Regions from separate parts of the Sphingobacterium sp. UGAL515B_05 genome, predicted to be linked through region 1. Evidence: riboswitches for the same ligand, from Rfam matches in the RefSeq annotation. Region 1 holds a riboswitch; each other region holds the start of a gene.

Evidence for each region. Region 1 has a riboswitch for thiamine pyrophosphate ahead of thiM (hydroxyethylthiazole kinase). Riboswitches for the same ligand answer to the same signal wherever they lie in the genome.
Region 2: it holds a riboswitch for thiamine pyrophosphate, as region 1 does, so the genes downstream of both, OK025_RS05535 (TonB-dependent receptor) here and thiM (hydroxyethylthiazole kinase) in region 1, are expected to answer to the same signal.
Region 3: it holds a riboswitch for thiamine pyrophosphate, as region 1 does, so the genes downstream of both, pnuC (nicotinamide riboside transporter PnuC) here and thiM (hydroxyethylthiazole kinase) in region 1, are expected to answer to the same signal.
Region 4: it holds a riboswitch for thiamine pyrophosphate, as region 1 does, so the genes downstream of both, thiS (sulfur carrier protein ThiS) here and thiM (hydroxyethylthiazole kinase) in region 1, are expected to answer to the same signal.

The regions. Positions count from the first base shown of each region.
Region 1 covers NZ_CP109907.1:4,070,378-4,078,540, reverse strand. The annotation lists gene OK025_RS16505 (dienelactone hydrolase family protein) at 1-204, shown strand, start outside; gene OK025_RS16500 (hypothetical protein) at 234-1,484, shown strand; gene OK025_RS16495 (VanW family protein) at 1,609-2,451, shown strand; TPP riboswitch at 2,515-2,607, shown strand; gene thiM (hydroxyethylthiazole kinase) at 2,690-3,493, shown strand; gene thiE (thiamine phosphate synthase) at 3,483-4,115, shown strand; gene thiD (bifunctional hydroxymethylpyrimidine kinase/phosphomethylpyrimidine kinase) at 4,112-4,951, shown strand; gene tenA (thiaminase II) at 4,938-5,594, shown strand; gene OK025_RS16470 (GIN domain-containing protein) at 5,852-6,595, shown strand; gene OK025_RS16465 (DUF1572 family protein) at 6,900-7,475, shown strand; gene OK025_RS16460 (helix-turn-helix domain-containing protein) at 7,627-8,163, shown strand, end outside.
Region 2 covers NZ_CP109907.1:1,352,049-1,360,211, reverse strand. The annotation lists gene ggt (gamma-glutamyltransferase) at 1-186, opposite strand, end outside; gene OK025_RS05545 (nucleotide pyrophosphohydrolase) at 248-574, opposite strand; gene dtd (D-aminoacyl-tRNA deacylase) at 591-1,049, opposite strand; gene OK025_RS05535 (TonB-dependent receptor) at 1,190-3,625, opposite strand; TPP riboswitch at 3,680-3,805, opposite strand; gene OK025_RS05530 (amidohydrolase family protein) at 4,034-5,209, shown strand; gene OK025_RS05525 (acylphosphatase) at 5,327-5,608, shown strand; gene OK025_RS05520 (lipopolysaccharide biosynthesis protein) at 5,653-7,122, shown strand; gene dusB (tRNA dihydrouridine synthase DusB) at 7,190-8,163, opposite strand, start outside.
Region 3 covers NZ_CP109907.1:5,971,605-5,979,767, reverse strand. The annotation lists gene OK025_RS25040 (neutral zinc metallopeptidase) at 1-563, shown strand, start outside; gene OK025_RS25035 (acyl transferase) at 758-1,738, opposite strand; gene fabG (3-oxoacyl-[acyl-carrier-protein] reductase) at 2,012-2,755, opposite strand; gene OK025_RS25025 (malate:quinone oxidoreductase) at 3,268-4,767, shown strand; TPP riboswitch at 4,782-4,926, shown strand; gene pnuC (nicotinamide riboside transporter PnuC) at 4,982-5,599, shown strand; gene OK025_RS25015 (acyl-CoA dehydrogenase) at 5,586-6,665, shown strand; gene OK025_RS25010 (PCMD domain-containing protein) at 6,849-7,811, opposite strand; gene OK025_RS25005 (phosphoethanolamine transferase) at 7,872-8,163, opposite strand, start outside.
Region 4 covers NZ_CP109907.1:4,447,303-4,455,465, forward strand. The annotation lists gene thiH (2-iminoacetate synthase ThiH) at 1-922, opposite strand, end outside; gene OK025_RS18195 (thiazole synthase) at 933-1,703, opposite strand; gene thiE (thiamine phosphate synthase) at 1,700-2,332, opposite strand; gene OK025_RS18205 (thiamine phosphate synthase) at 2,278-2,895, opposite strand; gene thiC (phosphomethylpyrimidine synthase ThiC) at 2,892-4,706, opposite strand; gene thiS (sulfur carrier protein ThiS) at 4,758-4,964, opposite strand; TPP riboswitch at 5,024-5,119, opposite strand; gene OK025_RS18220 (alpha-L-rhamnosidase) at 5,280-7,916, shown strand; gene OK025_RS18225 (PLP-dependent aminotransferase family protein) at 7,980-8,163, opposite strand, start outside.

The sequences.
Region 1 (8,163 bases):
GCAGCCGATAAAAGTGTATCAAAAGAAGATTACGATGGATTGGTCAAGGAATTAAATGAAGGAAAAGCAGACTGGCAAATAATTACCTACGCAAATTCTGGACATACGTTTACGAATCCCGAGTCAGCCGAATATAACCCCGTAATGGCTAAACGTGCCTGGGAGCACACCTTATTATTTTTGAAAGAAGTATTAAATAAATAGCAAAATCAACAACAGCAATATCGACCCAAATGAATTATAACGCGAAACTGCACATTTATCCGATTATCATTCAGTTGTTGATATTGCTGTTATATAGTCCCAGCGCAGCATCGCAAACAGTAAAATCGCTAACCATAGCTAGCCCAACGCATGCAGTTCTTTTTGTAACCAATGAGTCCGATAAATCAACTGATTTTATCATGCGTCTACACGAAAAAAATGCTGCTGAGGTTTTCAAACAAGTGCCTTTTAGCACAACAAAGTTATTGGTCACAAAAACCGATGCAAAAAAACTTACATTCATCGTTAAAAATCACCAATGGACTATCGACGTATTGTCATTGAAGCAACGTCATGCCATGATCTTGTTTGATGGATCAGCCAAACCTAAGATCATATACGATAGTAATACCTATCTGGCAGCAGCCAAACCGATAGTAAACACCAGCGCACAAATTGCATCAACGAAAGCTTCGGTACAATATAATGCCCAACATTTCTTTGATTCAATCGCACAAGTTCAATTTATTCCATCCGGTCAATATGCAGCGGCTATTATCGCAAATCCCGCTCTTCCTCTTTATTACAGTCAGCGTAAGAAGATATGTGACGGCACTTATGTAATGCAGCAGTTTTCGGACGAAAATGAGGTGCAATCCGGTGCAACGACGACGACCGTATATCAAGAAGGCAAAGAGATCACATCGAACAATCTTTCCGGGGGAAATAATTATTACAACAAAAGGTTCTATAATCAAGTAGGACTTATCGACTCCATACAGTACCTTCAAAACAGTAAATGGAGCAGCAGTACAATTTACAGGTATCTCCCAAATGCCATTATTTCCTACGATCCTACATTTGAATCGGCGATGATTTATCACTTGAACAGTAAACTCCAGGTTATAAAAAGTGAATCCATTCATTTTGTCTATCAACGGAAAGACTGGACCATTTACAGTTATGATCAACAGAATCGAATTACTGAAGAGATTTCGGGCCGAAATGATCAAAGAGAAAGTCGCGTCCACTATCAGTATGATAGTCCGGAAACAAGTGACTATTCGCTGCGTCAGACCTTCGATCAATCAGACCGCCTGACAGCTGAAATCAAGCGATCCTACCGAGCCAACGAAACGATTGATGAGTTTTATTATGAGGGTGTATTACAACAAAAATCAATTGTAAAAGACCGCGGAAACTGTACCTACGAAAACTTGATATATAACAAGGAGGGACAGTTAACGGCAAAGTACATACAGGTAAGGAAAACCAACTAAACAAACTGAAAAACTGCGCTAAACTCCGGAAATAAGATTCTTGACTTTGATAAAAAATATGCGACAAAATACGGCAAAAAACACATTTCTGCACTAATTTTGATAGCGATACAAAAACGTCAAATTGAGAAAAAGAAAACTGATCAGTCAACGCCATCCCATACTCTACTTTTTTGCGGTATGGGTAAGAAGAGTACAAAGAAAAGTCATCTGGCTAATTGACAACAAAAAATACAGCACAGCTAAATCAGCTGAAAAACTTCCCTTTCGTATTAAGAAGCATCAGTCTGTCTTATTAAAAAAACTGGGCGAAAATAATATGCAATTGCAGATTAACAAAGTTACCAACCTGAAAATTGCAGCTGCACAGATTAATAGCATTCTGATCAGACCGAAGGAAACCTTTTCATTTTGTAAACTCGTTGGACTACCCACTGTAAAAAAAGGATATCTGCCCGGAATGGAGTTATCCTTTGGTGAAGCAAGAGCGGGTATTGGCGGTGGAATCTGTCAAATATCCAACCTCATCCATTGGCTTGTTATCCATAGTCCACTCACCGTCAATGAACGTTATCACCACTCTTTTGACCCTTTTCCGGACGATGGCCGTGTTTTGCCATTCGGTAGTGGAGCTACCGTCTTTTATAACTATCGCGATTATCAGTTCACCAACAACACGCCTTACACCTTTCAAATAAACCTCTGGTTTACAGACAAATGTTTAGAAGGCGAATTGAGGGTCGATCAAGAACTTGACTTTGCCTATCATGTCTTTGAAAAAGAACATCAATTTCTTAAAATTGACAATCAGTTCTTTCGTAAAAATGAGATTTGGCGCGAGAAGTTTTTAAAATTTCAGGGTGGAAAGATTTTGGAAACCGAACTTTTGACCAAAAATTTTGCCCGGGTTACCTATACCCCTGTTGAATATATTGAAATGAGTGCCGATCAAAATACGGTCGATTAATTCAACAAGCTAAGTGATCGAAAAATGACGGATATGAAAAGTCCACTTTTTTGTTTAAGTTTGGTCTGGCTTTGGGGGTATTCTGTATAGAATTGAGATAGTCCCTTTGAACCTGATTCGGTTTATACCGGCGTAGGGAAAAGCAAAAATCCACTGTACAGCATACTCCTTTACTGCACAGGCTATCGCTCTTCTTCCCGCCAAGGCCATACAGTACATCTTAGCATATGTAAAAGGAATGGAAGATTCAATTATCAATTTATTAGAGCAGCTGAGGGTCGAAAAACCCCTCGTACACAACATCACAAACCTAGTCGTGATGAACAATACTGCCAACGCACTTTTAGCCCTAGGAGCGTCCCCTGTGATGGTACACAGTCCATTAGAAGTACGCGAGGTTGTCGATATTGCACAAGCTCTTGTCATTAATATCGGCACCTTGAGTGAAGCTACTGCCGAAGCTATGCTGGTTGCTACCGAACATGCCAATACCATTGGACGGCCATGGGTACTTGATCCTGTTGGTGCGGGGATATCAGCATTCCGCAATGATTTATTATCCAATCTACTGGATCTCAAACCAACGGTTATTCGTGGAAATGCATCAGAAATCATGACGCTGTACAATTTCAACCAACCGAACACAAAAGGAGTCGACAGCACGACAGCGAGTAAAGATGCCCTCCGATTTGGCCAATTATTGCAAGAGCAAACCGGCTCCATTATCTGTATTTCTGGAGAAGTAGACTATATCCTTTCGGAAGAATACCGGGTTGAAGTCTATAATGGTCACCCTTTAATGACGCAAGTTACCGGACTTGGCTGCAGCGCTACTGCACTCATCGGGGCATTTTTAGGTGTTACAGACCACTATTTTGAAGCAGCAGTTGCCGGTGTATCCATTTTGAGCTTAGCGGGAGAACGCGCTGCCCAAACCGCAGCTGGCCCAGGTAGCCTGCAGTTAAATCTCTATGATGAACTCTATCAGCTCAATGCAGAACGTCTAAAATCAACGCTCAAGATCAAACACTATGCGCATTAATCCGCTGTTTCCCTACCCTTTATATTTAGTCATTTCTGAGCGCGACTGTTATCCTCAAAATTGGCTAAATGTCGCTGAAGAGGCCATTATTGGTGGCGTCGATCTTATACAATTGCGCGAAAAAGCTGACGATCCGGCCACATTTTTGGATAAAGCCATCCGTTTGAAAAAACTGACCGATCATTACGGTATTCCGCTCGTGATCAATGATGCCGTAGCAATCGCGGACCAGATCGGGGCATGGGGAATACATGTGGGGCAAAATGATGTGCAGCCGCTCGCTATTCGCGAAAAATATGGTGATAAATTAACCATAGGCTGGTCCATAGAAGCTGTTCAACAGCTAGAAAGTCAACAAATGTGCGCTGTCGACCACCTTGGTGTAAGCCCCATTTTTTCAACGAGAACAAAAGTGGATACGATAACCGAATGGGGAATTTCGGGTTTAAAGCAACTTAGGACTAGGACGGAAAAACCATTGATTGCAATCGGCAGCATGAATTTGCAAACCGCTGAACAGGCTTGGAAAGCAGGTGCAGACTCCATTGCAGTCGTTTCGGCCATCTGCCGAAGCCAAGACCCCAGACAGGCCAGTGCACAACTAAAAGAACTATTAAAATGACAAAAGATAAAAAATACCGCGTCCCTACCGTACTCAGCATTGCGGGGTTCGATGGTAGTGGTGGAGCAGGCATACAGGCAGACACCAAAACGATATCTGCATTAGGTTGTTATGCCATGAATGTATTAACCGCCCTGCCAGTACAGAATACACAAGGTGTAAGAAATATTTATGAAATCCCTACTGCAGCCGTCAAGGATCAATTGGATGCGATTTTTGATGATATCTATCCCGGCGCAATCAAAATAGGGATGGTACACAATATTGAACTTGTGAAGCTTATTAGCAGCTATTTAAAAGAATATAAAGGGCCTATCGTCTTTGATCCAGTCATGGTGTCAACGAGTGGACACAAGCTCATTCATGATGATACAATTCAGGCCTGCATAGAACTTCTTTTTCCTTTAGCAACGCTGATTACACCAAATTTAGATGAGGTAGGTGTCCTGGTGGACGAAGTTATAGACAATGTCCTGAAGATGGAAAAAGCGGGAAATACCTTACTGGCAAAAGGCTGTCAATCCGTTTTGATTAAAGGTGGACATCTCCGTAGTCAAGAGCTAACATCGCTATTATTCCAGCAAAAGAATCCACCAATTGAATTCAAATCACAAAAAATTAACAGCAAAAATACACATGGTTCGGGTTGTTCGCTTTCTTCAGCAATTGCGAGCCATTTGGCACAAGGCGTTGGTCTCGATAGCGCGGTAGATTTCGCATTGGCCTATATACACGCAGCAATAGCCGGTAGTAAAGATCTTCTTATTGGCAAAGGAAATGGGCCATTAAATCACTTCCATAACCCACTTAAACTTATTCAATATGAACTGGACTGATCAAGCCTGGGATTCTATAACAACTATTTATTCAGATATACTTGCCATGCCGTTTATCGTTCAGCTTAGTGATGGTAGTCTTCCCCTGGATAAATTTCAATTTTACATGCAGCAGGATGCTTTCTATTTAGAAGAATTTGGCCGTGTGCTCGCCTATATAGGTGCAAAAAGTGCGGATAACCAACAAGCATTGGACTATTTCGAATTTGGTCGCAATGCGCTTCTTGTTGAAAGCGCGCTACACGAAAATTATTTTCGGGAATTTGATTTAAGTGCTGCCGACGAGAGCAACAAGATCGAACCAACCTGCCATCATTATGTCCATTTTCTTAAAAGCGTAGCCGCTTTCGAGAGCGTCGAGGTCGCTATGGCGGCAACACTCCCCTGTTTTTGGATTTATAAGGAGGTCGGAGATCACATTGTATCGACAGCAAATACACAGGAAAATCCCTATTCCAAATGGATAGAAACCTATAGCGGTGATGATTTTGCACAGGGAGTGATCAAGGCCAAAAACTATGTTGACAAAATTGCTGCAGAAACTACTGCAACAAAACGGGAGAAGATGCGACAAGTATTTGTAACAGCTTCCCAATTAGAGTATCAATTCTGGTTAGCGGCCTATACAAGAAGGGTATGGTAAAAAGAATATTGCAAACAGTCGACTGTCCGATACCGAACAGTTGATGTTCAAAAATGAGCATAAACTAAAACATCACCCATAAAACAAGGTATTGTTAATCAACGCCTTAAGCCAATTTAAAGTTTTGGCATCACTATTATACTATAGGTAGCAGTTAACAATCGGGTATAGGTACATGCACATTAGAAATGATAAAAAAAGGGAAATTAAAATGAAACTTTCAGTAGTAATATATTTAAACTAATAACAGAAAAATAATGAAAAGAATCTTAACCATTGCCTTTATTTCATTTTTATATGTAGCTCAGGCACAAGAACGCGAAACACGCAAAATCACTGCTCCAGATGGCATTTCATCGGCAACTTCATTACGTGTAGATTATATTCATTCTAATCGCAACGAGGTTGTTGTTGAGGCTGATAATCCCGAGCATTTATCCCTTATCGAAACGACTGTTAAAAACGGTACACTCTATGTGCAGTATAAGAGAAATTCACAAATTAGAAATGCGAGAAACAATCGCGTAACTGTTTACTCAAGCAAAATACCGACACGTTTTTCGGCATCATCCAGCAGTTCAATCTATACAGATGAAACGATTAAGGCAAACAAAATTTCTGTAGACGTATCCTCTTCCGCAAAAATATCGCTAAAAAAATTAATTGCGGATGATATAAACCTTTCAACAAGCTCTTCAAGTAGGTTAACGACAGAAGTCAGCAGTAAAAACTTGCAAGTAGCAGCAAGCAGTTCGTCTAAGCAGGAAATTGCGGGTAGCGCTTCAAATTTAAATTTGAACACCAATTCATCGGCATCGGTTGATATGAGCCGTTTCTCCACGACAAATGCCCAAGTACAAGCAAATTCATCTGCCAATGTGACGCTCAGCGTGAAAGAAAACTTACAGGGAAATGTTTCTACATCTGCAAGAATTGCGTTAAAAAATCAGCCAAAAAATGTCCAGGTTGACAAATCAACTAGCGGCAGAGTAGTGCTCTAATTTTTAGTGTGGTCTTTAAAAAAGACTGTTTATTTATGTTTAATGTTTAGTTAGCTTAAAGGTGATACAACCCCAGTATCACCTTTGCTTTTGTCTACCTTTTGCTCGCATCCCCCATTCCTTCTCCTTCTCCTTCTCCTTCTCCTTCTATATTTACACACTAATCACCTAAAAAAGCAGTATCAGGAAATTAGTGAGATCGAAAGCAATACCAGATTTCTGTTCAAAAAAAACTATTTTAGGTCTCGGTTTCACGACATTTTTGTATATTAAGATGCAATATAAATGACAAACTTTCGGCGTAATGGATAATTTTTTAGCGGCTTGTATAAAGCAATTTCAATATTACAAATCATTGGGTGATAAAACATTTACACAACTAAGCACTGAACAACTCTTTTGGCACCCCAATGAATCGAGCAATAGCATTGCATTAATTGTAAAACATTTAAGTGGAAATATGCTTTCCCGCTGGACCGATTTTCTCAGCACAGATGGCGAAAAAGAAAATAGGAACCGGGATCAGGAATTTGAGAACAGCTGGACAGATCGCGATGAGCTTATTACCTATTGGAATGCTGGATGGGCTTGTCTATTTCGAGCAATTGAATCGCTCGGAGAAGAAGATCTCGCTAAAATCATCTATATCCGTAATCAAGGCCATACCGTCATGGAAGCGATCTTGCGGCAACTCGCACATTATCCTTACCACATCGGGCAGATTCTCTATATCGGAAAAATATGTTTGGATGATAAATGGTCCTCCCTATCGATACCTAAAGGTCATTCAGCTTCCTATAACAGCGAGAAATTTAGCCATGAAAAACAGCAACAACATTTCACCTCCGAGTTTCTAAAAGGGAACCAGGAGAATATGTAGTAAATAAGCTTTTACACTCCATTAGCACAGTAATTACTTGAATGAAAGCATTGGATTTCACCCTATTTTTAGCAAACTTTTGAGTATATTTGTCCTACATGCAACTATCCATTTTATTTGATTTCATGCGTAAATAAGTTGTTTTAAGACTATGAAAAATTCGATTAAGATCATCAACAATTACGAGTATAAAAAGTTATTTCTACCTGATGTTTCTGAGCATAATTTATTCAATGAGAATAAAATTCAAGTCTATCGAATTGAAAATTACTTACGCAGTATCCTGATGCCTGTCATCCCCTATCGTACAACGTTTAATTTTCTCATTTTTGTAACGAAAGGATCCTTAACCCAGCATCTCGAAAGCGCGTCTTATACCCTTACCGAAAATCAGGTCATCAACATCAAACAAGGTAATATCACGGCCACGCTGGCAATCTCTGATGATGTCGAAGGTTTTTTTGTGGTCTATGAAAATGAAATTGTAACGGATATCGAACTCGGTATAAACGATATCAAATTTTTCAATTCCCATCCTTTTACCACACTTAAAGCCCATGTAGCGCATTGGATCCAGCAAATGCTTATATTATTGGAAGAGGAGCTTTTTACAGAAGGCCGTGTCATGGAAGTTTGCATTTCAATGATGCAATGTATCCTATTGAAAGTGATAAAATCAGATATCGAG
Region 2 (8,163 bases), 2.7 Mb from region 1:
ATCTATTGCATTCCCACCTTGTTTTAAAATCTTTACGCCCACTTCTGAAGCCAAAGGATGCGCTGTGACTACGGCAGCCTTATTAAAAGTACTGGCCTGCTCGACCTTAGAATTTAGCTGTTGTTTCGTCGCACAAGAGGCAAGGCATATGCTCGCTATGAGCGAATAGGTTATGAATTTATACATCGTATTCGATTTAAACTTTAAATATTATCACAAAGAGTTGTACAAACAATACGATCTCCAATTATTTAAGTTTTTCGTTGTTTTTATGGCGGTCGGCATCGCGAATTGATTTCTTTTGAAGATTTTGTTCCAGAGCTTCTGTTAGATCAATTCCCGTTTGATTGGCAAGACATATCAAAACGAATAATACATCGGCCATTTCATCTGCTAAATTGACTTCTTTGTCTGATTTTTTGAAAGATTGCTCTCCGTATTGCCGAGCCATTATTCGGGCAACCTCACCGACTTCTTCCATGAGTATGGCGGTGTTTGTCAGTTCGTTGAAATAACGTACTCCGGTACTATTGATCCACTTGTCAATAACTTCTTGTGCTTCTTTAATTGTCATCTTGTTCAATAAAAAATTAAAAGTTGTCCTTATCTTTTGTATCCATTACGATGGTAACTGGGCCATCATTCAATAGGTCGATTTTCATGTCTGCTCCGAATATGCCAAGTTGAACCTCTTTTTGGAGCAATTGACTTAACAATAAAGCCATCTCTTCATACATTGGTTTGGCTTTATCCGGTTTTGCTGCTCTGATAAAAGAAGGTCTGTTTCCTTTTTTTGTTTGAGCAAAGAGGGTGAATTGTGAGATGAGTAAGATATTTCCGTCTATATCCTGTATCGATTTATTCATCAGGCCCTGTTCATCCTCGAAGATGCGTAAGTTGATGAATTTCTGTCCTAACCATTTCAGATCTTCTGTTGTGTCTGCTTCTTCAACTCCTAATAAAATCATTAAACCCTTCTGGATCTGGCCTGTAATCTGATTATCTACCGTACAAGAGGCGTTTTTCACTCGTTGTATAACTGCGCGCATAATGAAAAGTATAAAACCAAAGGTAAAAATTCCGATTGTTAAACACGATGTAATGTGCAATTTATCCGCCATATTAAATGAAAAACGTCTCTTGCTTCCTCAGGAAAAAAGAGACGTTTTTTTATTTAAATAAATTGTTTCTAAAATTTGAAATTCAAGCCCAATAGGAAATTTGTTGGTGCCTGAGGGAAATAGAAATTATAATATTTTCGGGTATCACCTTCCATCCAGCCAAAGGTGTAGCCATTGGCTTCGTACTTCTCGTTGAGTATGTTGTTGACCTGTAAAGTTGCACTGATGTTTTTGATACCTAAAGCTGTAAAGCTATAGTTTGCTAACAGATTGTTGACAAAATAAGAGGAAATGCTCCTCTCTTTCGCAGATGAATTATCTAGATATTGTCTTCCTACAAATTTGGATAGAAGAGAGAATGTAAGTGATGTTATCGGACTATAAGAAAAATTACTTGACAAAATCGTTCCCGGAGATAAAGCAATGTCTGTTTTTGAATAAAATATCCTTGTATTACCTATAACCTCTTCAAAATCTTTAATTTTATTTTGGCTGAAACTAGCTGTTGCTTTCCAGTTGAACTGTTTGCTGATGTTCCATGATCCATCGAATTCAAGCCCCATTCTATAGCTATCTTTGACATTTTGTCGAATTGGAGAGCCCGTATCACTGATTTCGCCTGTTGGGATCAATTGATCTTTGTAAAACATACCATATCCATTCAATCCGATGTTGAATTTTTCATTTGTAAAGCGATAGCCAAATTCGATGTCCTGCATTTTCTCTGGGCTAGGGTCTGGTAAGGCGCTATTTTTCTCTATAAAATCCTTGCGAACAGGTTCTTTTTGTGCAAAGGCATAAGAAGCGTATACATTTGAATGGTCATTTAGCAAATATGTTGCCCCAGCTTTAGGATTCAAGAAATTAAACTTAGGATGATAATTATAATTTTTTACCTTATCGTCATCACCATACATGTGGTAATCTACATTCCGATATTGAATATCGGCCATTAATATCCACTTGTCTAGTTTGTAATCGACCTTTAAGAAATTACTGAAATCATTTTTTTGTGATTTCCCGAAGTAATATTTGTCGTCGAGAAAACCGGTTGATGCATATTGTGCCCAAATCACCTGGCCATAATGTTTTCCTTTGTATTGATTATAAGCTCCACCCCAAGTAATTTCAAGCTGATCATTCGGTCTGTAATTTAGGGCATAGGTCATGCCATAAAAATAATTATCAAGCCATCTCCTACGGACGAGATCTGTTTTTTGTATGGTATCTTTACCAATGATGACGTTAGGCAAACCGTATTTACTTAGTTTATCTCCCGGTCTCATTTCTTCATAGTAACCATAACCTCTTGTATAGTGTAGGGCTGTATTGAGTGTCAATTTGTCGTTCAGGATATTGGTATAATGAAGTTGATGATGTTTCTGCGTATAATTATCTGTTTGATTCTGATACGTATATAGATTATAATTCCGGCCTGCGTTCATGAAACGATCCTTCTCTGCGCCCGAGATTTCGAGTGCATTATCTGCATAGTCATCCATGCGCGATCGATCGCCAGTAATCAATGGTTCAGGAACGCCATTCCAGGCTTGATATGTCTTTTCTTTTCCCCAGAATACAATCCCTTTTAAAATATGTTTTTTGCCATAATAGCCTCCGTCCACATAGAAAGACTGTAAGTCTGAACTACCTCTCTCGATATAACCGTCGCTGCTGATACGGGATAATCTAGCATTGAAGGCAAATTTGTCGTTGATTAGTCCGGTACCTACCTTGACTGTATTTTTCCAGGTATTGTAAGAGCCAAATGAATTGTTGAGTTCTGCGTAAGGGGTTTCGACTAACGTATTGGACTGAATATTTAATGAGGCTCCAAATGATCCGGCACCATTCGTCGAAGTCCCAATACCGCGCTGAACTTGGATGCTCTCGGTAGAAGAGGCAAAGTCGGGAAGGTTTACAAAAAATGAACCCATACTCTCCGCATCATTTAAAGGGATTCCATTTAATGTTACGTTGATTCGTTGATTATCCGATCCCCTGATTGTCATTCCGGTATAACCAATGCCTGCACCGGCATCGGAATTGACCTGCACGGATGGAGTCTGATTTAAAAGGAATGGGATATCCTGGCCGAGGTTGTTACGCGTTATTTCTTCTTTGGAGATGTTTTTAAAGGTTGTAGGAGCATTTCTTTTGGCACGGGTAGATTGAACAAGCACCTCTTCCATTTGAATAGTACTTGGTTCTAATGCTACCGTAAGCTCCAAATTGTCTTTAACATCCACATTTCGACTCCATGTCTTATAGCCAAGTGATGATACCTGGATCTGGTGCTTACCTGCATTGATACGATATAGTTTAATCAGTCCATTTTTGTCCGATTGGCCAGTGATGGGTGCCTGTCCATCTATGGACACCGAGACATTCTGTAAGGGATTTTGATTGCTCTTGTCTATAGTTCTAATTGTCAGATTTTGTTGCGCAATGGCAATTTGGCTTGAAATAGTAGCTAAGGAGCTACAAATCAAAAATTTGATCATGGTAATGTATTTTGTTTGAGTTAAACAAATCATAGCAAGGGGTTACTATGACCGCACTATTTAACTAACCTCTCCCTACGCCAGCATTATCTGGATCAGGTGCACAGAATTTAATCTGTTGGGTATAATCTCAGCCTTTATTTGTGTTCCTGACAAAACAAGGCACCCCTATTCGACGTTGCGAATATATAAATTTAAAATTGAAATGAAGTATAAAGAAGTAATTTATGACAAATGGAAAAGTGCGGATTTATGATATTATTTCCTTTTGGTTAAAAATTTATGGAAATTGTTGTTTTTGGTATATATTGTTCTTTTTAGGTACCTTGGCATGAATTTTTCTACTAGAGGTATGTATTTATACAGGTCAAAAAATTTTAGTTACTAAATTGATAGTGAGGAGATAAAATGTTAAAATATTTAAGCGCTAATTATATTCTACCGATTACTTCAATGCCGATAAAAGACGGTATTGTTTCGGTAGATGAGGAGGGAGTAATTCAAGGTATCTATGACCCAACTTCATTTACACCTGCAGATAAAGTTAAGGTTGAGAAATATGAAGGAGTGATAATTCCAGGTTTTATCAATTCACATTGCCACATTGAATTGTCGCATATGAAAGGTATTGTTCCTAAAGGGACAGGACTTCCAAGCTTTCTGAGTAAGGTGATGACTACGCGATCGGCATCGATGAAGAAAATCGACGATGCGATGGCTAAAGCCGATAGAGAGATGTACGAAAATGGTATTGTCGCAGTCGGAGATCACGCCAACACTGATAATTCATCAAAATTAAAGGAAGATTCTCAGATCCTGTATCACACGTTTGTGGAGGTGCTTGGAATTGAACCTGATGAAGCGGACTTTAAATTAAAGGAGGCTAAATCATTGACCCAGGAGTTTAGGAATGGCCATGTATCGATTACGCCACATGCCCCATACTCGTGTTCGAAGGTACTTTTCAAAAAGTTCAAGAAGATGGTTTCGGAAACAAATATTATCAGTATTCACAATCAAGAAAGTGAAGAGGAGAATAAACTGTTCCGTTATAAAATGGGTGAGTTCTTGGACTTTTATAAAAGTATAGGGAAAAATGCTGATGCGATTAAGGCGCAGGCAAGAAATTCGATTCAGTCTTATCTTCCTTATTTGCCTTATCCAAATAAATTATTGTTGGTTCATAACACCTATACCTCTCTTAAAGATTTGGATTTTGTAGAACGTATGGACCGTGATGTGATGTGGTGTCTCTGTCCAAAGGCCAACCTTTATATTGAGGGAACATTACCAAAGGTTCAGAATTTTATGAATGCCGGACAGCGTTTAGTCATCGGAACAGACAGTTTAGCTTCAAACGATACATTGTCCATTTTGGAGGAGCTAAAAGTGTTGCATGCGCACTTTGAGGATCTCGACTTCTTGCAGACCATTCAATGGGCCACAATCAATGGTGCTATCGCGTTGAACATTGAGGATGAATTTGGGTCACTCGAAGTGGGTAAAAAACCTGGGATTGTGTTGTTGGAAGGGATGGAACACATGCGCCTCAATGAAGATGTTAAGGTAAAACGTTTAGCGTAGTATTTAATTCCCCAAACTTCTGTACTTTTGCTCTTATTGAACCGTTCATGACTTTAATAACAACACTATAGTCATGGTAAATTCCATCTGACCGATGGAAGAAAAAATAAGTTACAGATGAAACATTTGAATATTTCAATAAGAGGTAAAGTACAGGGAGTCTTTTTTAGATTGACAGCCAAGGCGGTTGCAGATCAAGTGGGTGTTAGGGGCTTTGTTGTCAATTTAAAAGATGGTTCTGTTTATATCGAGGGCGAGGGCGACGATTTTGCACTAGATTCACTGTTGGAGTTCTGCCAAGAAGGGCCCGAGGGTGCAATCGTTGAAAGTGTTGAGGTAAAGGAAGGCGAAATGAAGGGCTTTTCCAATTTTGAAGTAGTTAAAAGAGTTCAATCTTAAGCCGTTTCGCCTTGTCAGTACTTAAAAAATTCGCCGGACAGACCATGATTTATGGCCTGAGTACGATTATAGCCCGTATGCTGTATTTCGTCATGACGCCATTGTATGTCCTCAAATACCCACCTGCTTCTTACGGAATATTTACCAACATGTACGCCTGGGCATCCATGATCAATGCTGTTTTGGCATTTGGTATGGAAACTACTTTTTTTAGGTTTCTCCAAAAAGTCGAAGAAAAGGATAAAAAGCAGGTTTTCAATAATAGTTTTATCGTCATTGCCTTTTTGGCTACATTATTTTTTATAACGGCCATTGTCTTTGCTGGCACCATTGGTAGTTGGTTGAATAAGGGAACTTACAATGCCGATTACGAGAGTTATGTAAAATATTTCGCCCTCATATTGGCATTGGATGCATTAGCTATTGTTCCTTTTGCGAAATTGAGATCGGAGGGAAGGCCTATTCGATTTGGTACTATCAAATTGGCCAACATCGGTATTATGGTTCTTCTTAACCTATTCTTTATTGCGCTAGTTCCCTATCTGATAAAAGATGGTGGTGCTTTGGGTACTTGGTGTTCCGGCTGGTATAGAAATGAATGGATAGGTTATGTATTTATTTCTAATATTGTGGCAAGTGCGGCGACCTTCCTGTTGCTCCTGCCTGAAATGAAAGGGTTTTATTTTAAACCCGAAAAGCAGCTAATCTTAAAGATGCTATCGTATAGCTTTCCGATTTTAATAGCTAATATTTCTTATATCATCAACGAAAATTTAGATAAAATTGTGTTGCCAATCTACCTGCCTAAGGATATTGGTGATCGCGATCTGGGGATCTATGGGGCCGTTGGAAAATTAGCGATGTTTCTGAGCATTTTTGTTCAGGCTTTTCGGTTGGGCGCCGAACCATTTTTCTTTTCTTATGCAAAAAATGCTAATGCAAAGAAGACCTATGCGTTGATTATGGAATATTTCGTAATTGCCATGATGTTAGTTATGCTGGGGATTACAGCTAATATTGACTGGCTGAAGTATTTTATTAAAGGAAATGTGGAAACTCGTGACTTATATTGGTCTGGACTTTTCATCGTTCCGCTATTACTATTCAATTATGTGCTGTTGGGAATCTATATGAATCTTTCGGTCTGGTATAAGCTTTCTGACCAAACACGTTACGCTTTGTATATTTCATTGGTAGGCGCAGGAATTACCATCGTTGCAAATTATTATCTGATCCCAAGATACAGTTATGTGGGCGCATCAATAGTCACATTTCTGGCCTACTTTTCTATGGTTGTGCTATCTTATGTATGGGGGCAAAAACATTATCCTATACCTTATAAATTGGGCAAGATCCTGATGTATATATTCGCGGGAATATGTTTCTCCTACCTTTCTTACTTTGTGTTTAATCATAATGTCTTCGTTGGTAATGGGCTTTTAGTTGCTTACATTGGAGGTGTATTTTTGATGGAACGAAATCAGCTCAAGCGATTCGTAAATAAAGATGCTTAACAGAAAAAAGGTCGTGCTAATGTTAACTTAGCACGACCTTTTTCCTTATAAATTGTGGACTTCAGGATTATACCATTTCTGTTGAGAAATTGTGTTCAATTTCATGAAGTACCTCAAGAATCTCAGCTTGGCTTTGTAAGCTGACCAACTTCATTCGGTGTTCTTTAAAGTTAGGGATTCCTTTGAAGTAATTCGCATAATGCCTGCGCATTTCAAAAATACCCAATTTGTCACCTTTCCATTCAATGGATTTGTTCAGATGAGTTCTGCAAACCTCGACACGTTCGGCAATAGTTGGTCCTTCTAAACGCTCACCAGTATTGAAAAAATGTTTTATTTCTCTAAAGATCCAGGGGTATCCGATTGCTGCACGGCCAATCATAATGCCATCCACTTCAAACTCCTGCCGCCATGCCGCAGCTTTTTCGACAGAGTCTACATCGCCATTGCCAAAAATTGGAATCTTGATGCGCGGATTGCGTTTGATATCACGAATCATAGACCAGTCCGCCTGACCTTTATACAGCTGCGCGCGCGTACGTCCATGAATAGCAAGTGCTTTGATCCCCACATCTTGTAACCTTTCGGCAACTTCGTATACATTTTTTGTGTTGTCATCCCAGCCAAGACGTGTTTTCACCGTTACGGGTAAATCCGTAGCCTCAACGACAGCTTTTGTCATTGCAACCATTTTATCGATGTCCTGTAGTAAGGATGAACCAGCTCCTTTACAGACTACTTTTTTAACTGGACAGCCGTAATTGATGTCGATTAAATTAGGCCCTGCTTTTGTGCAGATCTCAGCAGACTGACGCATACTTTCAATATCTCCACCGAAGATCTGAATGCCAATAGGACGTTCATATTCAAAAATATCTAGTTTTTGAATTGACTTTGCAGCATCCCGAATTAAGCCTTCCGAAGAAATAAATTCAGTATACATTAAATCAACACCATTCTGTTTGCACACATAGCGAAACGGAGGATCACTTACATCCTCCATCGGAGCTAATAACAATGGGAATTTACCCAAATCAATAT
Region 3 (8,163 bases), 1.9 Mb from region 1:
CCCCTACAACACTTGTATTTTACGATGGGGGAACACAAACGGATGGTTGTGGTATGGGGCAGGCTTCTTACGGACCTTTTTATTGTCCGGGTGATCAAAAGATTTACCTGGATCTGAGCTTTAGTAGAGAACTTTCGGATAAATTCGGTGCAAAAGGAGAGTTCGCCATGGCGTATGTAATTGCGCATGAAGTCGGACATCATATCCAACAATTGGTGGGATTATTGCCGAAGACCAATCAAGCCCGTGGGAAACTGAGCGAGCGTGAAAATAACAGGATCTCCGTTATGACCGAGCTGCAAGCGGATTTTTATGCTGGTGTATGGGCGCATTACATCAATGATTTAACCGATATAAAAATTGATTATAATGATATTATGGATGGTATGAAAGCTGCCGAAGCTGTTGGGGATGATAAATTACAAACAGAGGCCCAAGGGTATGCTGTTCCTGAATCATTTACACATGGTACATCTGCACAACGTATGGCCTGGTTTAAAAAAGGATATGATTCGGGCGATATGCGATCGGGCAATACCTTTGAGGATCCGAGTTTGAAATAGGAGGATATTCTTATACTAAAAAAGACACCTGGTCATTACGTCTGAGCAGGTGTCTTTTTTTTGATATTGGCAATTGTGATGTAATCGTATCTAATATGGAGCTAATCTAATACAGGGCTAAACTTTAATTTTAGTTTTCCTCGGAGGAATGATACTCATTGGATAAATCCGGTTCGGTTGATAATTACAGATCGTTATTGAACCAATAGATTACAACCGCGGATGTCACTTTGGTCAAAACGCCCTAATATTTCAAAGGAACCATCTTGATAAACCTTGCCCAAATCTTGTGTTGCTATAAATGAGCAAGAATAACGATTCGCGAGATCAATGACATTAATTCCGCCGGTTTTATTCAAAGGAATCAAACTCAATGGATCATTTGTGTCGCGTATTAATATCTTCATCCATTTCGGTAGCTGAAAAATCCCTTGTCCCACAGAATAGCCCTGTGATAGAAGTTCTGTCATACCATATTCAGAATGAATTCCTTTTACGGAAAATGCATCTTCCAGAAGTTTATGAATTTCCTGTTTGACCATTTCCTTACGCTTACCTTTCATACCTCCAGTTTCCATGATAATCAATTCAGGGAATTTGAAGGCATAGTGTTCGATGAAGTCGAGCAGCGCGTAAGTCACTCCAAAGAGGATTGTTTTTGTTCCTTTATTTTTGAGTTCAACAAGTGTATCGTATAGTTCTTGATGGTTATAGAGGAAATAGTTACTTTCTGGTTGCTCACTTTGCTTCATGAGATCATCAATCATATAGATTAGAGAAGAACCGCTTCTTTCGAGGTAAGAGGGTAGAAGTGCCAGAATTGCAATATTACTCAGCGGACCATAAAAATCTTCAAAAATCCGACGAAAGGTACGTTCGTAAATATTGAGGTCGGCGACCAAATGTTTTGAGGTAACCATACCTGTTGTCCCCGAACTCGAAAACACAATTTCGGCGTCCATTCCAGCTGCGATAACCTGTTGGGTTTTAAAAAATTCGATAGGCAAGAAGGGGATCTCGGTATAGTGCTGTATCGGGGATTTTTCTTTTCCTAGGATCCTTATATAGTCACGGTAAATCTTACAATGCTGACTTTGGAATTGGTAGGTATCTAAACAATGTTGATTAAAATCATCCTCGGTTTTAATCTCAAAAAAATCCTTCCAGTTCGTCATGGCATTTAAAAATTTAATGGACAAAATTAACTAAAATTTGGAAATATTGTGAGGACTTATAGATTCCTTCTTATCGGAGATCTATTGAAGCTATTTGCTAGTACTAACAATACAGGTATGCAGAGGTTGTAAATTCTGTAATCAGAAGGAAAGGGAAAGCCCTCTGTGTTCAGTATATTGAGGTTTAAGGGATAGATCGGAGTAGGGCAGTAAAGATAAATAAGGGGCAATGTGAGGTCAAATTTAAAAAATTTGACCTCACATTGTTAATTTTTATAACATACCACCATCAACAGGTAGAACCTGTCCGGTTACGTATGCCGATAAGTCAGATGCTAAATAGAGACAAGCATTGGCAACGTCTTCTGGATCTCCAGCACGTTTCAATGGAATCCCGGCTTCCCATCCAGCCACAACTTTAGGATCCAATACATCTGTCATTTCGGTGCGTATAAAACCTGGTGCAACTACGTTTGCACGGATATTACGAGAACCTAACTCTTTTGCGACAGATTTTGTGAACCCGATAATACCGGCTTTTGATGCCGCATAATTTGCCTGACCAGCATTTCCTTGAACGCCCACAACTGAAGACATATTGATAAATGAACCTTTACGGTTTTTCATCATAATTTTCGAAGCGGCTTTTGTAACGTTAAAGACGGATTTTAAGTTGACATTTAATACATCATCCCAATTCTCCTCGGTCATGCGCATTAACAAGCCGTCTTTTGTGATACCGGCATTATTTACAACGATATCTAATCCTCCAAAATCGGCAACGATCGCGTTGATTAATTGTTCTGCTTCTTCGAATTTTGAAGCGTCAGAGCGATAACCAATCACTTTGGTACCGAAAGCCTGAAGCTCCTGTTCCAGCGCCTGTCCTTTTTCGACAGAAGAAAGATATGTAAAAGCGACGTTAGCACCATGTTGTGCAAACACTTCTGCAATTTTCCTTCCGATTCCTTTTGATGCTCCTGTTACTAAAGCAATTTTTCCTTCAAGTATTTTCATCTGTATAAGTTATTTGTTCTTCAATTATTCACACTTAGGCATTTATGTCCATTTTCAACGCCCTGTCTTTCTCTCACAGCCTGTCTGTTACTGGAATTCAATACGAAACATGAACTCGTTTCCATTTGGTTTATCTTGGTTATGCCACAGTGCTTGTGTTTTTTCGATACCATCGTATCAGCGAATAAATGATCTTGTTTTTTAGCTATTGTATACACTATTGCCTTTCGATGTTCTGCAAAAATGTTAAAACTATATTATAACACAAAATCTTTCGATAAATAACGGTTTAAAATAGGAAAACATTGTGTGCTGACCTTGTGTTTATCTTGGAGTGGGGGAGTGTTTTCCGGAAACAATTTTAGAATTTTACGGTAAGCGATCGCTCACTTAGGATTATTTTAATAAATCAATGGTATTTTTGAATAAGTGGTTCTAAAAAGTACAGTTTTTTGACAAAAGACTTGGACGTTTACCAAAAACTATATTAAATTTGCATCAATCACAAAAACATGAGCAAAAAATCAAATAAAGAAGTTGACGTTGTTCTGATCGGCGCCGGTATTATGAGTGCTACTTTGGGTACTCTAATCAATGAATTAAGCCCAGACGTTAATATTGAAATTCTTGAGCGTTTGGATGTTGTGGCTGCTGAAAGTTCTGACGCTTGGAATAATGCTGGCACGGGTCACTCTGCCTTATGCGAGTTAAATTATACCCCCGAACAGAAAGATGGTTCTGTAAAGATTGATAAAGCAGTTAAAATTGCTGAGCAATTTGAAGTGTCTAAGCAATTTTGGTCCTACCTCGTTGATAAAGGCATTATTGCCCAACCTGAAAATTTTATCCGTAGTATTCCACACATGAGTGCGGTTTTTGGTGAAAAAGATGCTAAATTCCTAAAGACAAGATGGGAAACATTGACGACCCAAAACTTGTTCAAAGGGATGGAGTATACCGAAGATACGGCATTGTTGAAATCGTGGATTCCATTGATGATGGAAGGACGCGAGGCCGATGAAAAAATTGCTGCGACAAAAATGGATCTGGGTACCGATGTTAATTTTGGGTCGTTGACACGTGATTTGATCGCTAACCTTGAAAATAAAGAAAATATTTCGATCTCCTTAAACCATGAAGTAATCGACATCGAACGTGAAGACGATGGCCGTTGGGAAGTGGAGGTCAAAGATTTAAAGATAGGAACAAAGAGAGAAATCAAAGCAAAGTTTGTATTTATTGGGGCCGGTGGCCACTCGTTGTTGTTGTTGGAAAAATCTGGAATACCAGAAGCGAAAGGCTATGGCGGATTTCCTGTAGGGGGCCAATGGCTACGTTGTGTAAATGAAGAGATCATAAATACACATCATGCGAAAGTGTATGGAAAAGCTTCTGTTGGTGCTCCTCCAATGTCTGTACCGCACTTAGATACACGTTATATTGATGGCAAACAAGCGTTATTGTTTGGACCATATGCAGGTTTCTCGACTAAATTCTTAAAACAGGGGTCTTACTTCGATCTACCTGCTTCCATCAAATTGTCCAATATCCGCCCGATGTTATCCGCCGGACTTGACAACTTACCTTTGACGAAGTATCTTATTACTGAAGTCATGAAGTCACCAAAAGATAAACTAGAGTCTTTAAAACAATTTATGCCTACAGCTAAATTGGAGGATTGGGTTATCGAGAAAGCAGGACAACGTGTTCAGGTCATCAAGAAAGATGAAAAGAAAGGTGGAATTTTGGAATTTGGTACAGAGGTTGTTTCTAGTGCAGATGGTTCTATTGCTGCGCTATTAGGAGCTTCTCCTGGTGCTTCGACGTCAGTTGCTATCATGATCAGCCTGTTGAAGAAATGTTTCCCTGAACGTGCGAAGTCAGATGAATACCGTAAAAAACTACGTGAAATGATTCCTTCACATGGGAAATCATTGAACGATGATGCGCAACTATGTAAAGAAACGCGTACGCGGACGCACAAAGCGTTGAAATTGATTGATATAGAATAATCAATTCGACAGAAAATATACTTATGGGGTGCTTGGAATGACCATGGTCATTCTCGGCTGAGATTATACCCAATAAAAGCGATTGTAACTCCTTATACAATCGCTTTTATATACCTGATCCAGGTAATGCTGGCGTAGGGATTTAATTTCAATAAAAACGTCCGTTTTTCTCCCATAGGTTTATTATGAATTACACGAAATAATAAACAAGGCGATGACTTCTGAAACAATTTTCGAAGCTTTTATAAAACAGATCCAACAGGCCACCATCGCGGAATGGTTAGGGGTATCCTTTGGTATTTTACAGGTTTGGTTTTCCCGTCAAAATAAATCGATCAATTACATTTTTGGGATTATTGGTATCTTAATTTCAGTATACGTACTCTTCCATGCGAAACTATATGCAGAAATATTGCTACATCTCTATTATTTGGTCATGAGCATCTATGGCTGGATCTATTGGAAATATAGTAGTGATGTTGCTGCTCCCATAACGCATTGTGAGCCGAAAGAATGGTGGATAGTAGGGGGAATCTGCGCTCTCGCTTTTCTGTTGTTTTATTTCGGATTGGTACATTTAACGGATTCGGATGTACCGCTTTGGGACTCTGCAGTTTCCTGTACCGCTTGGGCAGGGATGTGGTTATTGGCAAAACGGAAGATAGAAAATTGGATATTGTTGAATATTAGTAATCTGATGGCAATTCCTTTATTGATCCATAAAGGGTTATTTCTTTATTCGGGTTTGACTTTGTTTTTATTTGTTATGGCATTTAGTGGATATTTTAATTGGAGGAGAATAATAAGTGAAGAAAGATATGCAACTCAGTAGCGAAGATATCGCCATTCTGAAAGATAATCAGACTAAGGGAATCCATCAGAAAACATTGTCGGATGGACAACTCGAGCTCATTTTTCGTCGGAAATGGTTTAAGATCTGGGTTCCACCTGCATTGGGTGGATTGGGATTAAGTCTACCTGAAGGGTTCAATTTATTGGCTGACCTGGCTTATTGGGATGGGGGATTAGCCTGGACAGTAACGTTATGCTCGGGAGCAAATCTCTTTGTCGGTTTTATTGATCCGGTTTTAGGAGATCAGATTTTCAAAACGTATCGGGTTTGTTTTGGCGGCAGTGGACAGGCATCAGGTACAGCTACACGTGAAGGGGAACATTATCGGCTCCGCGGTTTTTGGAAATATGCTACCGGAGCTCCTCATTTAACCCATTTTACCTTAAATGCTGCAATTCAGGAGGCAGGAAAACCCGTTTTGGACGAAAAAGGTGAACCACTGATAAAATCATTTTTTGTGGATCGTGACCATGTACTGGTGCATTACGACTGGGATACATTTGGATTGGAGGCTACGGCTTCGCATTCCTTTTCGCTGGAAGACATACTCGTTGATGGTAGGCAGTCTTTTGAGATTGATGCGGCAAAAAGTACACGTAGCGAGCTGTTGTATCAATATCCCTTTATGCCTTTTGCGGAATTGACTTTACTGGCCAACTTTACGGGAATGTATAAGCGCTTTCTGGATTTAATCGAAAAACTATTTGTGTTAAAAAGCAATCAATCCAAATGGGAGAAGACTGAAAGTAAAGAAGCGTTTAGGGTACTCGATGACTTTCAGCAAGATTATGTTAATCGGAGGGAAACAGTAATGAATTTGGCCGCTCTTTCTTGGGTAAATCTTCATGATGGCAATGATAATGCAGCGATTTATGAACAGATAGGGGTGCAAAGTCGAGATTTTGTGGAATCTATCTTGACAAATACAATAAGGCTCTATCCGCATACCGGAATTTCGGGGGCCGCCATTGATCATGAAATCAATATAATCTTCCGGAATATTTTTACGGCTTCGCAACATAAGTTATTACAGAAGGATTTGTAATAAGAAAGACCATCATTTGATGGTCTTTCTTATTATTTAGGAATGTAAATTTATGCGGTGAATACAGCGGCTCGCTGAGTTTGTGCCAATTTTTTTTCTTTGGATTCACCAATTAAGATCCTTAGAACTCGCATTTTTAAGCTGTATTGATCCTTTTTACAATCTATTTATAATTTTACACTTTTACTCATAAACCAGGCCAACATTATCAACCCAAAGGCGGCTCTCGGTATTTCCAATATAAGCACCGCCATTACTAGAAGAAAACTGTACAATTAAATGAGTTACGGCGTCATCTTTAGTTCCCCAGCCTACTTCATGGATTGGAACGATAGCACCTTTGCTATTTCTAGTATAATAAGCATCTGAATTATCTTTTAGCCGCATATCTGATGTATAATAGCCTTGTTTACTGATATCTCCATAGTTCACGGGTAGACGATATTGGTTTATCCAGTTGCTTACGGTTTTATCCAATAATTTCCATCCCGTAGCAATGCGTTTCGCATAAACATTTCCATCTTTATCTTCCCATCTTTTCTGTAGAAGAATCTGTATTTCGGCTTTGTCGGTTCTTTTTGCATCCGAACCGTTTCCCAAGCCATTGACGTATCTAGAAGCTCCTCCAGTGATGACTTTATAGTCAAATTGTAAGGCTTTTGGTTTTTTTGAAAATGGAATACCGGTTATAAGTTTACTTTGAGGATTCTTTGTACTTTTTATGGGTTCAAGCATCTCTCCTAAAAAAATGGTTCCAGATGCTAAGACATTAATGTTTATTACACCAAATACTTTTACGCGCTCAATCCGTGTTTCGAGCCGAGCAGCATAGCCTTTGTCCCGAATTTCCGGAAATACTGTCACACTACCTTTGGTGATCCCACTAACAGTGGCCAATACGGACGACGTTGCCCATGGTGAGTTTTTATTTTGATAAGGCGTATTGATCGGAAGCTTCTCTTTGGAACCTGTAATTTCATAGAGGTATTGTGTCTTCCCGCCTATAACAAATGACTCTTTAACTTCCCGCTTTAGCCATTGGTCCATATGACCTAGGGGTAGGGCCTCTACTTTCTCGTTTTGGGCTTTTGTCGCAGCAGGAAGTAAGGCTAGGACTAAAAGCCATGATTGTAATTTTATATTCATTATATTTTTAATTTTCGATAGTACTATTCGCAGTGGTAAACTGACGCTACAAATTGTTTGTTAATTTTTAATACCATTCTTTTCAAGCATTTCGATATCCATTTGCTTCAGGTTCATCTTTCGATAAGGAACAGCGATATCGTGATCGTTAAGATAGAGGCGCGGGGCAATCTTAAAATCTTTATGAATTAATGATAGTGTGGTATCCAAATAAGGGCTGTACAGCTGGGCCGCATTCAACATTGTGTGGAAGACGGCATTGCTTGAAATTGGTTTTTTACTGTTTATTCTTGCAGCCTGTATGGCATTTTTATGGTCGGCTACATAGGAATCTGAAAACCACATAATAAAC
Region 4 (8,163 bases), 380 kb from region 1:
GATCCCTGAAGGTTTGGTTTTCTCTGGTTGAAATCGAGATTTCTAAATTTTCATTCCACAGACGATATGCACAGATCAACTGCAGCAGATCACGATCTGCCAAATGAAAATTTGGCTCAACAGAACCTGCGGCTGGTCGTAAGCGTGGAAAGGAAATGGAATAGCGTGTCTGCCAATATTGTTTTTGCAAATAGGCAATGTGTGCCGCGGTGAAAAAGCTGTCCACCCGCCAGTCCTCTAGCCCAAGTAATACCCCCAGACCGATTTTATGGATTCCGGCCCGGCCTATACGGTCAGGCGTATCTAAACGATAGTCAAAATTGGACTTCTTTCCTTTCGGATGATATTGTTTGTAAACTTCTCGATGGTAGGTTTCCTGATAGACCAAAATTGCATAAACCCCTGCGGCTTGTAGTAGTCGGTATTCGGATTCTTCCAGGGGCTGTACCTCAATGGATATCTGTGAAAAATGAGGTTTTAAAAGTCGAATAGCGTTTAGGAAATAATTGATCTCGACAGTTTTGTTGGCTTCTCCGCTAACGAGTAAAATATGGTTGATTCCCATGGATTTAAGTGCCATCGCCTCCAGTAATAGTTCGGTGTTGCTGAGGGTTTTGCGTTTAATTTTATTGTCCATGCTAAAACCGCAATATGTACAGATATTTTGGCACTCATTGCTCAGGTAAAGAGGGGCATAGAGCTGTATGGTTTTACCGAAGCGACGTTGGGTGATTTGTTGTGTTTTTTGTGCCATTTGTTCCAGATACGGTGCTGCAGCCGGTGAGATGAGCGCCCTAAAGTCAGCGAGCGTTAAATGGTCTTTTTCTAACGCATGTTGTACATCCTGATTGGTAGCGTCATAAATCTGCGTGTGGACGTCATTCCAGGAGTATTCATCGAGTATCGTTTTGAAATCTGTCATAAGTGAATCATCAATCAAATAAAAATGAAGTTAAGGGACTCGAACCGAATGCTTGTGATCCGATCTTTCCTAAACCGGCCTCATAAGCCTTTCGTCCAGCGATAACGGCCTCTTTGAATGCTTCGGCCATACGTATCGGATTATTTGAGACCGCAATTGCCGTATTGACCAAGACTGCATCCGCTCCGATTTCCATGGCTTTGGCAGCATCGGATGGAGCTCCGATCCCAGCATCTATAACCACAGGGACATTACTCTCCTCAATAATAATTTCGAGAAAGTCCAGTGTGCGAAGCCCTTTATTACTACCAATAGGAGCACCTAAAGGCATAACAACTGCTGTACCTGCATTTTCCAATCTTTTACAAAGTACTGGATCTGCGTGAATATAGGGCATGACAACGAAACCCAGTTTGGCCAGCGATTCAGTTGCACGCAGGGTTTCAATAGGATCGGGCAGTAAATAACGGGGGTCGGGATGAATTTCCAGCTTTACCCAGTTGGTTTCCAATGCTTCCCGTGCAAGTTGGGCCGCGAGCACAGCTTCTTCAGCAGTTCGTGCTCCCGAAGTATTGGGAAGCAAATGGATCGCCGCCAGATCGAGCGCACTGATGAGACTGTCGTCTGCGCTGGTCTGGTCGATTCGTTTGAGGGCAACAGTGACCAATTGGGAGGCCGAAGCCACAATGGCATCGCTCATTTCTGTGAGATTACCGAATTTGCCCGTACCCAGAAATAATCTGGATTCAAATACGCGATCGGCTATATGTAGGTTGCTCATAATAAAATTTTATTGATGGATGAAACAATGTTTGGAGTCTTGGTTACGATTCCGGAGAGTGCTACACCGTAAACTCCAATTTCTAATAGCTGTTGGATATCTTCAAGTTGGCTTATACCGCCAATTGCGAATATTGGAATAGGGGGCAAGCCTGCTAGGCGGACTTGTTGGATGATGTTCTCATATCCTGCAATCCCCAATAGGGGACTTAGTTTTTGTTTTGTTGTGGTATAGTTGAATGGTCCGAGTCCGATATAGTCACAGTTTTCACTTATTCTACGTTTTACATCCGCAAAGCTATTGGCAGTACCGCCGATTATTTTTCCTGCACCCAATAGGTGCCGGGCAGCTGTGACGCTGCAGTCATCCAATCCCAAATGTACGCCATCAGCGTCTACCGCTGCTGCAAGTGAAGGATGGTCATTGATGATACAGCTGGCACCAAATTCGGAACAGGTTTGCTTGATCTGTTCTGCAAGCGTGTAGCGGCTCTTTTCATCGGCTTCCTTCCATCGGATCTGTATCCATTTGGCCCCCGCATCCAGCGCTTTCAGTATGTTATTTTTTTGTTCAGTTAATGTTTGTCCCTGCGATATATATTGGAGTTTTTCCATAGTTTTTGTTTGCATGCTATAAAATTTTGAACTGGATCAGGGTGCTTCCATAAAGTACCATATAAGGCAATTCCATCTGCACCTTGCTGCATCGGAATAAGGCAGTTGTCTTGGTTTATCCCTCCAAGACCGATGAGACCAACAGTAAAGTTGGAGCGTGACGGGAGCTGATCCAACCTTGCATTATACACTCCATACCCGACTTTTGAGATGCTCGGAAATAATGGACTTAGAAAAGCATAGGCCCAACATTCATCAAGGCTATTGAATTGATCGATATCATGCACAGATGTCGAACAGATTGTTGTAGAGAGCATTTGATTTGTTGATCTATCCTTTCTATTCTTTTCGTTCATATGAATACGTGCGATTCCGAGCTCAGCCGATAGGTGAGGGTGGGAATGTAGGACCAATCTGTCCAGGTACGTTGAATCTATAGATTCAACGTACCTGGACATTTGTAGGTCCGTAAAATGATACTTGCGCAAATGCAGGATATCAAGTCCTTCTTTGAACAAAGCATCTATAATCCCTTTTTCAGAAGGGATCGTTTCTGCTGCTGTCAAAGCGATGATCATAAATAAATCTCTTTTCCTTGTGCGATGAATTCCTGCGATTTTTCCCGCATTCCTTGTGCGGCACTATCTCTGATTTCCTGCGTAATTTTCATCGAGCAAAATTTGGGACCGCACATGGAGCAGAAGTGAGCCACTTTGGCCGCATCCGCAGGCAACGTTTCGTCATGATATTCACGCGCTGTATCTGGATCGAGGGAAAGGTTGAATTGATCTTCCCATCTAAATTCAAATCTCGCTTTACTCAAGGCATTATCACGGTATTGTGCACCCGGATGTCCTTTGGCCAAATCGGCCGCATGGGCAGCTAGTTTATAGGTGATTACACCGTCTTTAACGTCTTTTTTATTTGGTAAGCCCAGATGTTCTTTTGGGGTCACATAGCAAAGCATCGCACATCCATACCATCCGATCATCGCAGCTCCAATGGCTGATGTGATGTGGTCATAACCTGGAGCAATATCAGTTGTTAAGGGTCCCAAGGTATAAAATGGTGCTTCGTCACAACAAGCCAATTGCTTATCCATATTCTCTTTGATCAATTGCATAGGAACATGGCCCGGACCTTCGATCATCACCTGAACATCGTGTTTCCAGGCGATCTTGGTGAGCTCGCCCAGTGTTTCTAGCTCCGCAAATTGAGCAGCATCGTTTGCATCTGCAATGGCTCCAGGACGGAGACCATCGCCAAGTGAAAAAGCAACATCATATCGCTTCATAATCTCACAGATCTCCTCAAAATGCGTATAGAGAAAGTTCTCTTTGTGGTGGAAAAGACACCATTTGGCCATGATAGACCCTCCTCTGGAGACAATTCCCGTTACTCGAGACGCGGTGAGATGGATATAACGAAGCAGTACACCAGCGTGTATGGTAAAGTAAGAAACACCCTGTTCGGCCTGTTCAATCAAAGTATCTTTGAATATTTCCCAGGTAAGGTCCTCGGCCACCCCCTTCACTTTTTCGAGCGCCTGATAGATCGGTACTGTACCGATTGGAACGGGCGAGTTACGGATAATCCATTCGCGGGTTTCGTGAATATTTTTGCCAGTGGATAGGTCCATGATGGTATCGGCTCCCCAACGACAGGCCCATACTGCTTTCTCAACTTCTTCCTCTATACTTGAGCTTACAGCACTATTGCCAATATTGGCATTAATTTTAACAAGAAAGTTGCGCCCGATAATCATGGGTTCACTTTCAGGGTGATTGATATTATTGGGGATGATTGCTCTTCCGGCTGCGATTTCCTCACGGACAAATTCTGGTGTAATTGCTTTATCGTGTGTTCTGGCACCAAAATTCTGTCCCTTATGCTGATGATCCATTCCGGGGGTACTGGTCGTGAGCTGCTCGATACGTTGGTTTTCACGGATAGCAACGTACTCCATTTCTGGGGTAATGATGCCTTGCTTTGCATAATGTAATTGGGTAACATTACTACCGGGAGAGGCTACTTTCGGTTTATGGCTATACGCGAATCGGAGTTCATCCAACGTTGGATCAGAAAGGCGTTTTTGCCCATATTCAGAGCTGGTGCCAGGCAGCTGTATGACATCTTGACGATCTAAGATCCACTGTTCGCGAAGGCGCGGGAGGCCTTTTCGGATATCGATATGGACGGTGTCATCGGTATATGGTCCAGAAGTATCATAGACTGTTACCGGGGGATTAATTTCTACTTCTCCATTCGTTAATTTGGTTGGACTCAAGGAGATTTGACGCATAGCGACTTGAATAGGAAATAGTTTTCCGGATACAAAAATTTTCTTTGCATTTGGAAAGGGCGATTGCGTAATTTTTTCAGCTGTCATTTTTTTCTTATTGGGGTGAATTACTCGGTTCGATTGATTTTTGGGGAATAGCTATCCGCCCTGGGACGCGGTGATTAAAATAATCTGATCGTGCGGTTTTAGTGGTGTCGTAGCCCAGTCCTTTTTGGGTATGACTTTGTTGTTAATAGCTACAGCCACGCCCTGAGTTTGGCCGGATAATTCCAAAAGCAACAAGCTTTCCAATGAAGTAAGTGTGGGGTCGAAAAATCGAATCTGATGGTTTATTGTAAGTTCCATTCCTTAATTTTTTTGGTAAAACTTTAGGAATGGCTACACAAAGGCACAGCAATGCACCTTGTAGACAGCTCACTTTTCCCTACGCCAGTATGATCCGGATCAGGTTCTAAGGGTAAAATCTCAGCCTGCACGAGCAGACACCCCTAAAGTTGCGACTAAGATAAGGTTATTTTTATGAAAGTTGCAAGAATTTTATTTTGCAGACTTGGGTTTATTGCACAGGACAGTGCAGGTTAATATGTGGGAAATAATTGATATATTAGTTTTTTGAATCAGCTAAAACAATTTAATAACCACCAAGAATAGTATCTTTCAATGCGTAAGATTTTATTGACAGCACTGTTGTGTATCGCTAGCAACACTTATGCCCAACCTAAAAACAACTGCAGCGCCGTGCAGCTGACATGCGAACATTTGGTCAATCCATTGGGTATCGATGCAATCCACCCAAGACTTAGCTGGCGACTTGATGATCAACGTAAAGGTGCGGTACAACAGGCTTATCAGATCTTTTTAGGGCAAGATTCGCTGGCACTGCTGCGAGAGACCAAAGATAACTGGGATAGTGGCAAACAGTTCAGCTCGGCTATGTTAGTGCCCTATAACGGCGCACAGTTAAAGCCACAGACCAAGTACTTCTGGACGGTTAAAGTATGGGATAAGGATGGTGTATCAACACGTTCGGCAATAGCGTCTTTTGAAACGGGCATGATGGGACAAAACCTTTGGAAAGGAAAGTGGATCAGCGACAATAAGGATATTCATGCGCGGGAAACGCCTTATTTTAGAACCGAATTTAAGGCAAATAAGCAGATAAAATCTGCCCGCGCATATATTGCCGCAGCAGGATTATATGAACTTTCCATTAATGGCCAGCGCGTTGGCGACCATCGTCTGGATCCCATGTACACCCGATTTGACCGACGTACGTTGTACGTCGTGACGGATGTAACCCAACAGCTTCAAAAAGGAGAGAACGCCATTGGCGTTATTTTGGGGAACGGCTGGTATAATCACCAACCATTGGCCGTTTGGAACTTTGATAAAGCACCATGGCGGGCCCGGCCAACCTTCTGTTTAGAACTGAAAATCGTTTATACAGATGGAACTACGGAAACCATTGTTTCGGATAAGCAGTGGAAGACTGCTTCGGGGCCAATCACCTATAATAATATTTACACTGGTGAGCATTACGATGCAAGATTGGAAATACCCAACTGGGATAAACCAAAATACGATGATTCGGCCTGGCAGGTTGTTCAGTATAGAAATGCACCATCAGCACATATCGTTTCCCAACAGCTGGTTCCGATTCGGCTCGTGAAGTCCTATAAGCCAAAATCAGTGACAAAGATAGACCAACGTACCTATGTGTTCGATATGGGCCAGAATATGGCGGGGATTACAAAAGTTAAAGTGAAAGGAGCTGCGGGTACTATTCTGCGTATCAAGCATGGTGAGCGATTGCAGGCCGATGGGCATCTTGATCAGTCCAATATTGATGTATATTATCGGGGCGATAAGGAAAAGGAGCCCTTTCAGACCGATATATTGACCTTAAGTGGCCGCGATGATGAGTTTATGGCCAAGTTCGGTTACAAAGGGTTTCGTTATGTCGAAGTTAGCAGTAGTGCCGCCATTGCATTGGATAGTTCGGCTGTGACCGCCTATTTTATGCATAGTGATGTGCCTGTTATTGGACAGCTCAAGACATCATCAGCCTTGGTTAACAAACTATGGAAAGCGACTAACAATGCCTACTTGTCCAATTTGATGGGCTATCCTACAGACTGTCCGCAACGGGAAAAGAACGGCTGGACAGGGGATGGGCACCTTGCGATTGAAACAGCTTTATACAATTTTGATGGGATAACAGTTTATGAAAAATGGATGGCGGATCATCGTGATGAACAACAGGAGAATGGTGTCTTACCCGATATTATTCCAACTGGGGGATGGGGCTATGGTACCGCAAATGGTTTGGATTGGACAAGCACCATTGCCATCATTCCGTGGCAGATCTATCAGTTTTATGGAGATCCACATGCATTAGAAGAATGCTACCTAAATATCAAACGCTATGTCGATTATGTAGACGGAATCAGCCCATCTGGGTTGACAACGTTTGGGCGTGGAGACTGGGTACCGGTGAAGTCACAGTCCAATCTGGAGTTGACCTCATCTGTTTATTTTTATGTAGATGCGAGCGTCTTGGCTGCTGCTGCCAAATTGTTTGGTTACACAGCAGATCAACAAAAATATGAACTGCTGAGCAGAAAAATTAAGACGGCCATCAATGCTAAATTTTTAGATGCTTCCAAGGGTGTTTATAGCAATGGAACACAGACCGAACTGAGTGTACCACTCTATTGGGGTGTTGTACCCAATGAAATGAAAGCCCGTGTTGCAGCTAACCTGAATAAGAAAGTGGAAGAGACCAACTTTCATTTGGATGTAGGCGTATTGGGCGCTAAAGCATTATTGAATGCGTTAAAAGATAATGGTTATGCAACGACAGCCTATAAGGTCGCGGTACAAGATACCTACCCGTCTTGGGGATGGTGGATTGTAAATGGAGCGACAACATTGTTGGAGAACTGGGATTTAAAAGCAACACGGGATATTTCAGACAACCACATGATGTTTGGCGAAATCGGTGGTTGGTTTTTTAAATCTATCGGCGGGATTCTGCCAGATCCTAAACAACCTGGATTTAAACATGTGCTCTTAAAACCGATCTTCCCCCAGGAACTGAAAGAATCTTCTATTTCTTACGATTCACCCTACGGTAAAATTATTTCCGAATGGAAGTTAAAGGATAAAATGATCGTATATAATATCCAAATACCGGCAAATGCGACGGCAACATTTTATCCACCGGATAATGTTAGAAGCAGCGATATCGTTCAATTGGAGGCCGGTAAACACAGGTTGGAGCTGGAACTCAAGTAAGCATAGGCTGCGACCTCTTGTTTCGTTGTCTTGACTGTTGGTTTTATTCTTTTATGTTATAACCTATTGGAACGCTTTTGCGAGTTTACCAAGCTGTTTTAATTTTAAGGCGAGTTCATTGCTCCAGGGCAAGCCAATACAGAGCCGCATGCAATGGTGAAATTGATCCTGCAAGGTGAAGATCCTTCCCGGTGAAATGCTGATCTGTAGTTTAAGCGCATAGTTGTATAGCATGCCTGTATCAATG